DNA from 2 places in the Streptomyces sp. NPDC001920 genome. Region 1 is predicted to be linked to the other one. Evidence: riboswitches for the same ligand, from Rfam matches in the RefSeq annotation. Region 1 holds a riboswitch; the other holds the start of a gene.
What was found. Region 1 has a riboswitch for thiamine pyrophosphate ahead of ACWCPI_RS22870 (thiamine ABC transporter substrate-binding protein). Riboswitches for the same ligand answer to the same signal wherever they lie in the genome.
Positions count from the first base shown of each region.

Region 2: it holds a riboswitch for thiamine pyrophosphate, as region 1 does, so the genes downstream of both, thiO (glycine oxidase ThiO) here and ACWCPI_RS22870 (thiamine ABC transporter substrate-binding protein) in region 1, are expected to answer to the same signal.

Region 1 covers NZ_JBSFEP010000013.1:66,194-73,345, forward strand. The annotation lists gene ACWCPI_RS22855 (maleylpyruvate isomerase family mycothiol-dependent enzyme) at 1-58, opposite strand, end outside; gene ACWCPI_RS22860 (ABC transporter ATP-binding protein) at 83-1,102, opposite strand; gene ACWCPI_RS22865 (ABC transporter permease) at 1,103-2,779, opposite strand; gene ACWCPI_RS22870 (thiamine ABC transporter substrate-binding protein) at 2,755-3,855, opposite strand; TPP riboswitch at 3,931-4,036, opposite strand; gene rlmN (23S rRNA (adenine(2503)-C(2))-methyltransferase RlmN) at 4,061-5,167, opposite strand; gene ACWCPI_RS22880 (SRPBCC family protein) at 5,393-5,842, opposite strand; gene ACWCPI_RS22885 (phosphatidate cytidylyltransferase) at 5,959-7,116, opposite strand; gene frr (ribosome recycling factor) at 7,116-7,152, opposite strand, start outside.
Region 2 covers NZ_JBSFEP010000002.1:308,259-315,410, reverse strand. The annotation lists gene pknB (Stk1 family PASTA domain-containing Ser/Thr kinase) at 1-61, opposite strand, end outside; gene ACWCPI_RS03990 (thiazole synthase) at 180-974, opposite strand; gene thiS (sulfur carrier protein ThiS) at 977-1,198, opposite strand; gene thiO (glycine oxidase ThiO) at 1,195-2,361, opposite strand; TPP riboswitch at 2,359-2,470, opposite strand; gene ACWCPI_RS03975 (hypothetical protein) at 2,523-2,873, shown strand; gene ACWCPI_RS03970 (NAD(P)/FAD-dependent oxidoreductase) at 2,906-4,147, shown strand; gene ACWCPI_RS03965 (Rv2175c family DNA-binding protein) at 4,226-4,591, shown strand; gene thiE (thiamine phosphate synthase) at 5,127-5,789, shown strand; gene metF (methylenetetrahydrofolate reductase [NAD(P)H]) at 6,032-6,955, shown strand; gene ACWCPI_RS03950 (SCO2102 family sporulation regulator) at 7,008-7,152, shown strand, end outside.

The sequences.
Region 1 (7,152 bases):
ACAGTGCGACCTGGTGGGCTATTTCATCGCAGTAGCGATCATGCGGGAGAGACGTCATGCGCCGACCCTATGCGCGAGCCGATCAGCCGAGCACGACAGTTTCCGCCGCGTCGAACTCCACGCCGACCGTGTCCCCGACCGCCGGGGCCTCCCGCAGCGCACAGGCCGCTTCCAGCCGTGGCGCGTCCTCCGGCTGGAGGTGCAGGGCGACATGTGTGCCCTTGAACGTCCGCGCGGTGACCGTGCAGCGCAGGCCCTCGTCGGCGGTCACGAGCCGCACTCCGGCCGGCCGTACGAGCAGGGTCCGCGGCCCCTGGGCGGTGCCCGCGCCGACCGGCAGCTTGCCCCAGGCCGTGTCCGCGGCCTCACCGAGCACCGTGCCCGCGATCACGTTGTCGAAGCCGAGGAAGCGGGCCACGAACTCGTCCACCGGCCGCTGCCACACCTCAAGTGGCGTCCCGCTCTGAGCGATCCGCCCGTCCCTCATCACCACGACCCGGTCGGCGAGCGCGAAGGCCTCCCCCTGGTCGTGGGTCACCGCCAGCACGGTGGTCCCCAACCGGCCGAACAACTCACGCAGTTCGACGACCAGACGCTCCCGCAGCGAGCGGTCGAGCTGGCCCAGCGGCTCGTCCAGCATCAGCAGCCGCGGCCGGGGCGCGAGCGCACGCGCCAGCGCCACCCGCTGCTGCTCCCCGCCGGAGAGCGAGGCGACGGCTCGGCGGGCGGCACCCGGCAGCCCGACCAGGTCCAGCAACTCCCGTACACGCTCGTCCTGTTCCCCCCTGGAGGCGCCGTGCATCCGCGCCCCGAAGGCCACGTTGCCGCCGACGTCCCGCTGCGGGAACAGCTGATGGTCCTGGAACATCAGCCCCACGCCCCGCTTGTGCGCGGGCACCCCGGCCTGGTCCCGCCCGTCGAGCGACACCCGCCCGGCGTCGAGGGGCTGGAGCCCCGCCACCGTCCGCAGCAGCGTCGACTTGCCGCTGCCGCTGGGCCCGAGCACGCACACGATCTCGTGCTCGGCGACGTCCAGGTCGACGGCGTCGAGCACCGCCCGCCCACCGAAGCGGACCGTCGCACCTTGCAGGCTCAGCAGCATCTAGAACTCCCCGGTCCGGTCGGTCCGCAGCCGCTCCAGCACCAGCAGGGCCACCGCGCACACCACCATCAGCACCGTCGAAAGGGCCATCGCCTGGCCGTAGTTGAGCTCACCGGCCCGCCCCAGCAGCCGTGCCACGGCGACCGGCAGCGTCGGGTTGTCGGGCCGGGCGATGAAGACGGTCGCGCCGAACTCCCCCAGCGACACCGCGAAGGCGAACCCGGCCGCGATCAGCAACGCCCGCCGTACCATCGGCAGGTCGATCTCCCGCCAGACCCGCCAGGGCGAGGCCCCGAGCACCGCGGCCGCCTCCCGCAACCGCTGGTCCACGGCCCGCAGCACGGGCAGCATGGTCCGTACTACGAAGGGCACGCCGACCAGCGCCTGGGCCAGCGGCACCAGGATCCACGTACCGCGCAGATCGAACGGCGGCTCGTCCAGGGCGATCAGGAACCCGAACCCGACCGTCACCGCGGACACCCCGAGCGGCAGCATCAGCAGCGCGTCGAAGCCCCGCACGAACCGGCCCGCGTCCCGCCGGGTCAGCGCGGCGGCGGCCAGAGCGCCGATCAGCACGGCGATGAGCGTGGCGACGACCGCGTACTGCAGCGAGTTGCCGATCGCCTCGATCGGCGCGACGAGGAAGACCCCGCCGTCGGCGTCGGTCAGCGCCCGGTAGTAGCCGAAGTCGGGGGCGTCCAGCGACCGCTGGACCAGGACGGCGAGCGGCAGCAGCACCAGTACCGCGACGACGGCCAGGACACCGGCGAGCAGCGCCCACTGCCCCGCACCCCGTGGCCTGCGCGCTGTCACGGACGCGTCCACCAGACGCAAGGCGCTCTCCCGCCGCCGTACCGTCCAGGCGTGCACGGCGAGGATTGCGCCCACCGCCAGGAACTGGATCATCGTCAGGACGGCGGCCGTGGACAGGTCGAAGATCTCGGAGGTCTGCCGGTAGATCTCCACTTCGAGGGTGGAGAAGGTGGGTCCGCCGAGGATCTGCACCACGCCGAAGGAGGTGAAGGTGAACAGGAAGACCATGAGCGCGGCAGCGGCCACGGCGGGCGCCAGCGCAGGGAGGGTCACGGTCCGCCAGGCGGTGAGGCGTGACGCTCCGAGCATCCGCGCGGCTTCCTCCTGGCGCGGGTCGAGCTGGGACCAGAGCCCGCCGACGGTCCTGACGACGACGGCATAGTTGAAGAAGACATGCGCCAGGAGGATCGCCCACACGCTGGTGTCCAGCCGTACGCCCCACAGCTCGTCGAGGAGTCCGCCGCGGCCGACCAGCGCGAGGAACGCCGTGCCGACGACGACCGTCGGCAGCACGAAGGGGACGGTCACCAGGGCCCGCAGGATCTGCTTGCCGGGGAAGTCGAAGCGTGCGAAGACGTACGCGCCCGGCAACGCGATCAGCAGGGTCAGCGCGGTGGAGGCGAGGGCCTGCCAGGTGGTGAACCACAGGACGTGCCGGATGTCGGACTGCCCGAGCACGTCCGCCAGCCGCCCGAACTGCCATGCCCCGTCGACCTTCAGACCGCGCGCGACGATGGCGGCGACGGGATAGGCGAAGAAGACCGCGAAGAACGCGACGGGCACGGCGACGAGGCCGAGCCGCACCGCCGCGCTCCGCGTGGCCCTCTTGCGCCAGACCGCTACTTCAGTACGAGCGAGGTCCACGACTTGACCCAGTCGTCACGGTTGTCGGCGATCTTCGCCGGGGCCATCGTCTCGGGGTCCTCCGCCTGCGGGCCGTACTTAGTGAACTCCGGCGGCACCTGGGCGCCCTCGCGCACCGGGTAGACGAACATGTTGAGCGGCATGTCCTCCTGGAACGTCCTGCTCAGCAGGAAGTCGAGGAGCGCCTTGCCGCCCTCGGCGTTCCGGGCGTTGCTCAGCAGGCCCGCGTACTCGACCTGGCGGAAGCAGGTGCCGGTCGCGACGCCCGTGGGCGCGGTGGTCGGCTTGGGGTCGGCGTAGATCACCTCGGCGGGCGGTGAGGAGGCGTACGACACGACGAGCGGCCGGTCGGCCTTGGCCTTCTTGCCGCCCGCGGAGCCGGAGAACTCCTCGTTGTAGGCCTGCTCCCAGCCGTCGACGACCTTGACGCCGTTGACCTTCAGCTTTTTCCAGTAGTCCTGCCAGCCGTCGTCGCCGTACCTGGCGGCGGTGCCGAGCAGGAAGCCCAGGCCCGGCGAGGAGGTGGAGGCGTTCTCGGTGACGAGGAGGTTCCGGTACTCGGGCTTGACCAGGTCGTCGAAGGAGGATGGCGGGGTCAGCTTGTGCTCGCTGAAGTACGCCTTGTCGTAGTTGACGCAGATGTCGCCGGTGTCCACGGGCGTCACCCGGTGCTTGTCCTGGTCGACCCGGTACTCGGGCAGGACCTGGTCGGAGCCCTTGGCCTCGTACGACTGGAAAAGCCCGTTGTCGAGCGCGCGGGAGAGCAGGGTGTTGTCGACGCCGAAGAGGACGTCGCCCTGCGGGTTGTCCTTGGTCAGGATCGCCTTGTTGACGGCCTGCCCGGCGTCGCCGTCCTCCAGGACCTTGACCTTGTAGCCGGACTTCTTCTCGAAGGCGGCGAGGACGTCCTTGGACACGGCCCACGAGTTGTGGCTGACCAGCGTGACGGTCTTGGAACCACCGCCGCTGGCGCCCGCGCCGTCGCCGTCGGACGATCCGCACGCGGCCAGCGCGGGCAGCGCGAGAAGACCGAGACCGGCGAGCGAGGCCGTGGCCTTGTACTTGGTGATGCTCACTGATTCCTCCTGGAGTGACCAGGAAGAGACGCGGCCCTGCCCGGAAACCCCAGGGCTCCGGGCAGGGCGCAACAGCTTGAGTGGTGACCGATCTCCCTACCCAGAATGACCTGGGCCAGGTTCGGAGGGTCTGCGGCCGGTGCCGCACTCTCAGCGCTGTGGCGCTCCCCTGTCGGAATATGCAGATGTTCTTACGGCGGTCAGACTACCGCTCGGTCGCGGCGAGCTGCCCGCACGCCCCGTCGATCTCCTGACCACGGGTGTCCCGAATCGTCACCGGCACACCATGCGCGGCGATGGCTTCGACGAACGCCTTCTCGTCCTCGGGCCGGGAGGCGGTCCACTTCGAGCCCGGAGTCGGGTTCAGCGGAATCAGGTTCACATGCACGGGCTTGCCCTTGAGCAGCCGCCCGAGCCGGTCACCGCGCCAGGCCTGGTCGTTGATGTCCCGGATGAGGGCGTACTCGATGGACAGCCGCCGTCCGCTCTTCGCGACGTACTCGAACCCGGCGTCGAGGACCTCCCGCACCTTCCACCGCGTGTTCACGGGGACGAGGGTGTCGCGCAGCTCGTCGTCGGGGGCGTGCAGCGAGATGGCGAGCCGGCACTTGAAGCCCTCGTCGGCGAACCGGTGGATGGCCGGGACGAGCCCGACCGTCGAGACGGTGATCCCGCGCTGGGACAGCCCCAGCCCGTCGGGCTCGGGATCGGTCAGCCGCCGGATTGCCCCCACGACCCGGTTGTAGTTGGCGAGCGGCTCGCCCATCCCCATGAAGACGATGTTGGACAGCCTCGCGGGCCCGCCCGGCACCTCTCCGTCCCGCAGCGCCCGCATCCCGTCCACGATCTGGTGGACGATCTCGGCGGTGGACAGATTCCGGTCCAGCCCCGCCTGCCCGGTCGCGCAGAACGGGCAGTTCATCCCGCACCCCGCCTGCGAGCTGATGCACATCGTGACCCGGTCCGGGTACCGCATCAGCACCGACTCGACGAGCGTCCCGTCGAACAGCCGCCACAGCGTCTTGCGCGTGTCGCCCTGGTCGGTCGACAGATGCCGTACGACGGTCATCAGCTCGGGGAACAGCTCCTCGCGCAGCTTGTCGCGCGAACCGGCGGGGATGTCGGTCCACTGCTCCGGTTCGTGCGCGTACCGCGCGAAGTAGTGCTGCGAGAGCTGCTTGGCACGAAACGGCTTCTCGCCGATCGCGGCAACGGCGTCCTTGCGCTCTCCGGGCGTGAGATCGGCAAGATGCCGCGGCGGCTTCTTGGCTCCGCGCGGGGCGACGAAAGTGAGTTCTCCGGGCTTAGGCATGGCTGTACCAGTGTCGCAGATCCAATCAGGTGACCTGCGGCCCTGGCTTTCGACGGCTGTCGTCGCAGCTGAGAGCGGCAGCGGCGGTCGCACGGGGGCCGTCTGGGAACCGGTGACGGCCGACGGCCTGGACCGGGTGCCGACCTGCCCGTCGCCTTCTTCGAGGACGAGGCGGCGGCCAGGGGTGACGCCCGCCGTAGGTGACCCGGTCCTGCTCGTCCGCCCTCAGCCGCCCGTGCCCTCCAGCCTGTCCTTGAGCAGTCGCTCGTCGCGGGGCAGTTCCTTGCGGACCTGTGGGCGGACGACGAGGGGCACCAGAGCCTTGCCCAGGCCGTGTCCCTCGAAATCGATGTCTATCGTCAGCCGGGACCGGCGCCCGCCGTCGAGCGGTTCGATCTCGCCGTGGGTCCGGGGCCGGATGGGACCGTCGACCCCGTGCATATCCCAGCTGTGCGGTGGGTCGAGTTCGTCGAACTCCATGGTCATCGGAATCTGGCGGCTTCCGATGCGGCGGGTGACCCGGACCTGTGAGCCGGTGTGGACGGGCCCCTCGTCGAGCCGCTCCGCTGAGACCGCGCTCAGCTGCCATTCCGGCAGGTGGGACGGGTCGGTGACATACGCGTAGAGCTCAGCCGGCGTGCAGTCGACGTCGATGACTTCTCGGATGGCGGTCATGACGACCCCCTTCGGGTGCCTTCGATGACGTACACCCGCATCGTCCCACCGCGAGGCCGGGGGCACCACGGCAGAAAGCCCCCGCTCAAGAGCGAGGGCTTCCGGTCACGGCTTCGTCAGCCCGACCCCACGAAGATCACCATCAGCAGCCACACCACGGGTGCCGTGGGCAGCAGCGAGTCCAGTCGGTCCATGATTCCACCGTGGCCCGGCAGCAAGGTGCCCATGTCCTTGATGCCCAGGTCCCGTTTGATCATGGACTCGCCGAGATCTCCGAGCGTGGCGCTGGCCGCCACCGCGAGGCCCAGCAGCAGACCCTGCCACCAGGCTCCGTCGTCGATCAGGAACTCCATGCACAGCGCGCCCGCCACCATCGCGAAGCTCACCGCGCCGAGCAGGCCCTCGCGGGTCTTGCCCGGGCTGATACGCGGGGCCAGCTTGTGCTTGCCGAAGCGCCAGCCGACGGCGTACGCGCCGGTGTCGCTGACGACCGTCAGGAGCAGGAACGTCAGGACCCGGAAGGCCCCGTCCTCAGCGGTGAGCATCATCGCGACGAACGTGGCCAGGAACGGTACGTAGAACGCTGCGAAGACGCCCGCGGTGACGTCCTTGAGGTAGCCCTCGGGCGGCTCCGTCATCCGCCAGACCAGTACGGCCAGCGCGGTCAGCGCCATCGACACCCAGGCGCCCTCGGCGCCCCGGACGTACCCGGCGACGACCATGGCCGCACCGCCGACCGCGAGCGGCACGAGCGGCGCCTTGATGCCCTTGCGCTCTTCGAGCCGCTTCGTCAGCTCCCACAGGCCCACGACCACGGCGACCGCGACCACGCCGACGAACACGGCCTTGACGACGAACAGCGACGCGACGATCACCACGCCGAGTCCGACACCCACCCCTATGGCCGCACCCAGGTCGCGCCCCGCGCTCTTCTTCTGCGGCGGGGGCGCCGGCTGCGGGGCGTCGGGCATGGGCTCCGGATTCTGCGGCGCCGCCTCGAAGGGCCGCGCCTGCGGCGTGTCGTAAGGCCGCGGCTGCGGCGGCTGGTCGCGGAACAAGGGGCCGCTCAGCCGAGCGGCCCCCCGGTCGTCATCCTGGTCTCCGCCGTACGCGGGTACCTCGGGCACGATGGGCATGGGGCGAGTCTGCTGCGCCTCAGGCGCATCGTACGTGGGACCCGCCGGGGCAGCCCCCTGGACAGGTCCACGCTCGGCGGCCCCCCAGTACCCGGCCTGCCCGGCTTGTGGCGGAGCGCCCCAGGAAGAGTCGTTCATCAGACCTCGAGCAGCTCAGCTTCCTTGTGCTTGAGG
Region 2 (7,152 bases), on a different contig from region 1:
CCACGCGATACCGGCCGTCGAGCACCTGCCCGACCAGAGGGTCCTGAAGGGTCGTATCCACGCGGGTGAGTCTACGAGCCGACACCGACACACCTCCCGCCCCGACCGTGATCGGGGCGGGACTGCAGCCGACCTGTGACGCACACCTCACGAGCGAAAGGCTTGCGTCGAACGTGCGTTCAGAACGCGGGTCGCTCCGGGTCCAGCCGTGCCATGCCCTCCACCGGCGACGACGCCTCCGCGAAGTGACGGCGCGGAATACGCCCGGCCAGGCGGGCCAGACGCCCCGCCTCCACCGCATGCCTCATCGCGTCGGCCATCAGCACCGGCTCCTGGGCCCGCGTCACCGCCGAGGCGAGCATCACGCCCGCGCACCCCAGTTCCATCGCGAGCGCCGCGTCCGACGCCGTACCGGCACCCGCGTCCAGAATCACGGGCACGCGCGCGTGCTCCACGATCAGCTGGAAGTTGTGCGGATTGCGGATGCCGAGCCCGGAGCCGATCGGCGACCCCAGCGGCATGATCGCCGCACAGCCGACGTCCTCCAGCTTCCGGGCCAGCACGGGGTCGTCATTGGTGTACGGCAGCACGGTGAACCCGTCGTCCACCAGCGTCTCCGCCGCGTCCAGCAGCTCGATCGGATCCGGCAGCAGGGTCCGCTCGTCGGCGATGACCTCCAGCTTGACCAGATCCGTACCGAGCGCCTCGCGCGCGAGGCGGGCCGTCAGCACGGCCTCACCCGCCGTGAAGCACCCCGCTGTGTTCGGCAGCACCCGGATGCCGAGCCTGTCCAGGACGGACAGAACGGAGCCGTGCACCGACGGGTCCACCCGCCGCATCGCGACCGTGGTCAGCTCCGTCCCGGACGCCACCAGTGCCCGTTCCAGCACCTCCAGGCTGGGCGCCCCTCCGGTGCCCATGATCAGGCGGGAGGTGAAGGACGAGTCGCCGATGACAAAGGGATCGTCGGCCATGGTCAGCCTCCTTGGACGGCGGTGAGGACCTCGACGCGGTCCCCTTCGGCGAGGGGGGTCGACGGCCACTGCGCGCGCGGGACGACGGTTTCGTTGAGGGCGGCGGCCACTCCGGAGGGCGCCGCGGTGAGGGACTTCACGAGCGTGTCGAGAGCCGTGCCCGACTCGATCTGCCGACGCTCGCCGTTGACCGAGATGGTGACCGACTTGACCGGGGTGTTCATGCGGGCTGCTCCGTGAGTGCGGCGGGACTGAAGCGCCTGGGCGTGAACGCCCGGGCCTCCTCGGGGAGTTCACCGGTGGCCAGGACGTGCGCCATGGCGTCGCCGGTGACCGGTGTGAGCAGCACGCCGTTGCGGTAGTGGCCGGTGGCCAGCAGCAGCCCCGCCAGCTCGGTCGGGCCGAGCAGCGGCGCGTTGTCGGGCGAGCCGGGGCGCAGCCCGGCCCGCGTCTCGGTGAGCGCCAGCTCCGTGATGCCCGGCACCAACTCGTGGGCGTCGCGCAGCAGCTCGTAGACCCCGCCCGCGGTCACCGTCGTGTCCCAGCCCAGTTCCTCGCTCGTCGCCCCGACGACCAGCTCCCCGCTCGCGCGCGGCACGAGGTACACCTGGCTGCCGCGCACCACGGCCCGAACGGTCCGGCTCAGGAACGGCGCGTACCGCTTCGGCACGGTCAGCCGCAGCACCTGGCCCTTCACGGGGCGCACCGGCGGCAGTACGTCGTCCGGGACCCCGGGCAGCCGCCCGCTGCGACTGCCGGCGGCGAGGACCACCTGGCCGGCGCGCAACTCGGTGCCGTCCGCCGTGGTCACGCCGGCGGCCCGATCCCGTACGACGTCGAAGCGCTCGGCCCAGGCCCGGTGGAAGACCACACCGGCCCGCTCGCACGCCGCCACCAGCGCCCCGGCCAGCCGCCGCGGATCGATCTGGTGGTCGCCGTCCACCCGCAGCCCGCCGCGCACCCCCGGCGCGAGCATCGGCTCCAGGCGCCGGCACTCACGCCCCGACAACCACTCGGATTCCAGCCCCGAGCGGCGCTGCAGGGCGTGCAGTTCCCGCAGGTGGGCCCGGTCGTCGGAGTCCAGCGCGACGGCGAGCGTGCCGCAGCGCCGGTAGCCGAGGTCATGGCCGGTGAGCTCGGTGAGCTCGGCGACGAAGTCCGGGTACCGGCGGGCCGAGGCCAGGTTCAGACCCAGCAGCGTCTGCTCGCCGTAGTGCAGTTCCGTGACGGCGGCCAGCATTCCGGCCGCCACCTGGGCGGCGCCGCCGCCCGGCTCGGGGTCCACGACGGCCGTCGTGAACCCGCGCCCCGCGGCCCGCCACGCCGTGACCAGCCCGATGATTCCGCCCCCGATGACAAGGACGTCTGACGTTCGCGTACGCGACATGGGCGTCCAGCCCCTCCCTTCGCCGGCATGACCCGGATCAGGTTCGTACGGTCGGAGGCCGCCAGCCTCCCTCTCAGCCCGGTGCGTCCGGGCTCCCGCGAGTGCTCTACGTTGGCCACCCTAGCCCGACGCCGCAGACCTCAGTAAGGGAGCCCGTGCCCGTGGCCCGCTCGCTCGACGGACTCGTCCTCGCCCCCGTGGCCGACCAAGCCCCAGGTCAGGTGGGGACCCGCACCCGGTTCACGTACCACGAGGAGGACGGTGAGATCTGGGCGGAGTACGCGGGCGGCGACGTCGTACGCGGGTACCTGGTCGGCACCAGGGCAGGCGACCGGCTGGACTTCCGGTACGTCCAGCTCAAGCAGGACGGGACGACGTCGTCGGGCCACTGCGTGTCGACGGTGACCGACCTGCCCGACGGGCGGGTGCGCCTGGCGGAGAGCTGGGAGTGGGAGTCGCAGGCGGGTCGGGGCACGAGTGTTGTGGAGCAGGTCACTGAGCACGCCCCCTGACTGACGAATTGTCAGTTGTCTATGGTGATCAGGTGAGCGAGCAGACGCAGCAACAGGGCACGTCACAGGCGCGACGCGTGGTCGTCGCGGGCGCGGGCATGGCCGGGGTGCAGACCGCGGTCGCCCTGCGCGAACAGGGATTCACCGGCACCATCACCCTGATCGGCGCCGAACCCCACCAGCCGTACGACCGGCCTCCGCTGTCCAAGGCCGTCCTGCTCGGCAAAGCCGAGGGCTCCGCCTTCGACGTCGACTTCGACGCCCTCGACATCGAACTGCGGCTGGGGCGCGAGGTGCTGGGCGTGCGCACCGCCGACCACGAGCTGGACACCGAGGCCGGGGCCGTCCCGTACGACGTCCTGGTGCTCGCCACCGGCGCCGAACCCATCCGGCTGCCGGGTGCGGAAGGCGTTCCGGGTGTGCATCTGCTGCGCACCCTGGACGACGCCGAACGGCTGCGGCCGGTGCTCGCCCGGCAGCACGACATCGTCGTCGTCGGGGCGGGCTGGATCGGTGCGGAGTTCGCCACGGCCGCGCGTGAGGCGGGCTGCGCGGTGACCGTCGTGGAGGCCGCCGACCGACCGCTCGCGGGTGCCCTGCCCGCGGACGTGGCGGCGCCGATGACCTCCTGGTACGCGGACAGCGGGGCGGTGCTGCGGACGCACGCGCGCGTGGAGCGCGTCGAGCCCGGCGCGGTCGTCCTCGACGACGGCTCGCGGATCCCCGCGGGCGCCGTGGTGGTGGGCATCGGGGCGCGGCCCGCCACGGCCTGGCTGGCCGGTTCGGGCATCGAGCTCGGCGCGCAGGGCGAGGTCGTCGCCGACTCCCACCTGCGCACCTCCGTGCCGGACGTGTACGCCGTCGGTGACTGCGCCTCGTTCCCTTCGGGCAGGTACGGCGAGCGCCTCCTGGTCCACCACTGGGACAACGCCCTGCAGGGCCCGCGCACGGTCGCCGCGAACATCCTCGGCGAGGCCACGGGTGAGCCGCCCGCCGTCTACGACCCCGTGCCGTACTTCTGGTCCGAGCAGTTCGGCCGCTTCGTCCAGTACGCCGGCCACCATCCCGCCGCCGACACGACGCTGTGGCGCGGCGAACCGTCGGGCCCGGCCTGGTCGGTCTGCTGGCTGCGGGACGACCGCCTGGTCGCCCTGCTGGCCGTGGGCCGACCGAGGGATCTCGCCCAGGGCCGGCGGCTGATCGAGGCGGGCACCCGGATGAACCCGCAGCTGCTGGCGGACGCGACACGGCCGATGAAGGCGGCGGTGGCATAGCGCGTCGGGACCGACGGCTCCGCCCGGGTGGACCGGCCTGGCTTCCGACTGTCAGTGGCAGATGGCAGGCTTGTTCCCGTGACCGAGATTGACGCAAAGATCGATGCTCTCGTGCCCGCCTGGCTCACCCTCCCCGACATCGCCGAACAACTCGGCGTCGAGGTGACACGCGTCCGGCAGCTGGTCAAGGAGGGCCAGCTCATCGCCGTACGCCGTGGCGAGAACCGCGCGCTGCACGTCCCCGCCGCCTTCATCGACGGGGACAAGGTCGTCAAGGGCCTGTCCGGGACCCTGACTCTCCTGCGGGACGACGGCTTCACGGACGAAGAGATGCTGGAGTGGCTCTTCACTCCCGACCCGAGCCTGCCCGGCACGCCCGCGCAGGCACTGAGCGAGAACCGCGGCACCGAGGTGAAGCGCCGCGCCCAGGCGCTCGCCGTCTGAACCGAACACCGTCCGCAGTACGGCCGGGCCCTGCGGTGCGCGACGCCGTCGCCACCGCAGCGCCCGGCTGACGACTGAGCCGTTGCGGCCCGCGTGAGACCGTTGCGGCCCGCGCGAGCCTTTGCCGTGCCGTCGAGCGGGCAGCGCCGTCGTCTCGGCGTCGTGCCCGGGCGGCCCCACGACGCTGCCGGCCCGGCATGCTCAGCCGGGAGCCGGGAGCCGGGAGCCGGGAGCCGGGAGCCGGGAGCCGGGAGCCGGGAGCCGGGAGCCGGGAGCCGGGAGCCGGGAGCCGGGAGCCGGGAGCGCCCTGTGACGGTCCTTCACCGCGCTTCGCCGCCACCCGGTGCCCGCCCACGGTCCCGCGGCCCGGCATGCTCCGGTAGCCGGAAGCCGCCCCGACCACCACCCGGCACGGCCCGTCACCCCACGCTCCCGCCACCGGCCCAAGACCTCCCGCCCCGCTCCGGCTACCGTGCCACCGTCCGGCAGCAGCTCGACGCCACCCGCCCGGCCACCCGATCACAGGGGGAACCGCATGTCCGACACCGTCACCGGGGCCACCGCCCGGACCCAGCTCGCCGATGCCCGGCTCTATCTGTGCACCGACGCCCGCAGGCGCCAGGGCGACCTCGCAGAGTTCCTGGACGCCGTGCTGGCCTCCGGGGTGGACATCGTCCAGTTGCGCGACAAGGGCATGGAGGCGGCCGAGGAACTCGACCACCTGCGGGTCTTCGCCGAGGCGTGTGCCCGGCACGGCAAGCTCCTCGCGGTCAACGACCGTGCCGACGTCGCCCACGCCGCCGGCGCCGACGTCCTGCACCTGGGCCAAGGCGACCTGCCCGTGCCCGCCGCCCGCGCGATCCTCGGCGACGACGTCCTCGTCGGTCGCTCCACGCACTCCGAGTCCGAGGCAACCGCGGCCGCCGCCCAGGAGGGCGTGGACTACTTCTGCACCGGCCCCTGCTGGCCCACTCCCACCAAGCCAGGCCGCCACGCCCCCGGCCTCGACCTCGTCCGCCACACCGCCGCCCTCGGCACCGACCGCCCCTGGTTCGCCATCGGTGGCATCGACCTCGGCAACCTCGACGAGGTGCTGGAGGCGGGAGCCGGCCGCGTCGTCGTCGTACGGGCGATCACGGAGGCCGACGACCCGGCCGCCGCGTCGGCGGAGTTCGCGAAGCGGCTGCGGCAGCCGTAGGGCGCCCGGCGCCCTCCGCGGCCCGGGTCTTTCGGGCGGCTCGGCCGCGTCTCACATGCCGCCAGGTCGCGTCTCAGTCCGTGGTCAAGGAGGCTGCGGAACCACTCGCGGCGCCCGGTCCGGCCCTCCAGGTGGCCTGTTTTCGGCCACCAGCTGTCCAAGGTATGGACAACAGCCCGACAAATCGGGCAATTGTCCGGAGTTCTGTTGGGGGACCGGGGGCCCCTGGTTAACCTGCGAGTATGGCCCTCGGCACCGCATCCATCAGGTCGGACCACGCTCGCACCGTGCGCGAGATGCTCGCGACCGGCAAGACGACGTACTCGTTCGAGTTCTACGCCCCCAAGACCCCGAAGGGCGAGCGGAACCTGTGGAACGCGCTGCGCCGGGTCGAGGCCGTCGGGCCGGACTTCGTCTCCGTGACCTACGGCGCGGGCGGTTCCACCCGCGCGGGCACGGTCAAGGCGACCGAGGCGATCGCCTCAGACACCACACTCACGCCGATCGCGCACCTCACCGCGGTGGACCACTCGGTGGCGGACCTGCGCAACATCATCGGCCAGTACGCCGACGCCGGCATCCGCAACATGCTCGCCCTGCGCGGTGACCCGCCGGGCGACCCGCTGGGTGAGTGGGTGCGGCACCCGCAGGGCCTCACCTACGCCGCCGAGCTCGTCGAACTGATCAAGGCCTCCGGTGATTTCTGCGTGGGTGTCGCGGCCTTCCCCGCCATGCACCCGCGCTCCTGCGAGTGGGAGGCCGACGTACGGCACTTCGTCGACAAGTGCCGGGCCGGTGCCGACTACGCGATCACGCAGATGTTCTTCGAACCGGAGGACTACCTGCGGCTGCGCGACCGTGTCTCGGCCGCCGGCTGCGCCACCCCGATCATCCCGGAGATCATGCCGATCGCCAGCGTGCGGACGCTGGAGCGGATCCCGTCCCTCACCAACGCCTCGTTCCCGAACGTCCTGAAAGAGCGGATCCTCACAGCAAAGGACGATCCGGCGGCTGTACGCTCGATCGGGATCGAGTTCGCCACCGAGTTCTGCGCGCGGCTACTGGCCGAGGGAGTGCCAGGACTGCACTTCATCACGCTCAACAACTCCACGGCGACCCTGGAAATCTACGAGAACCTGGGCCTGCACCACCCACCGCAGGCCTAGACCGGCCGTCCTGATATACGTCACACTGGCGGCCACTGGGAGAGGGGCGTACATGGGCTGGACGGTCCTCTACATCGCGTTCGGCGTCGTCGCGCTGTGGTTGCTGGGCGAAGTGCTGCTGCAGTACAAGGCGCGGCTGCGCTGGCGGCTGCTCGCCTTCGTCGGTTTCCTCGGCGTCGTGGTCGGCGTGCTCATCC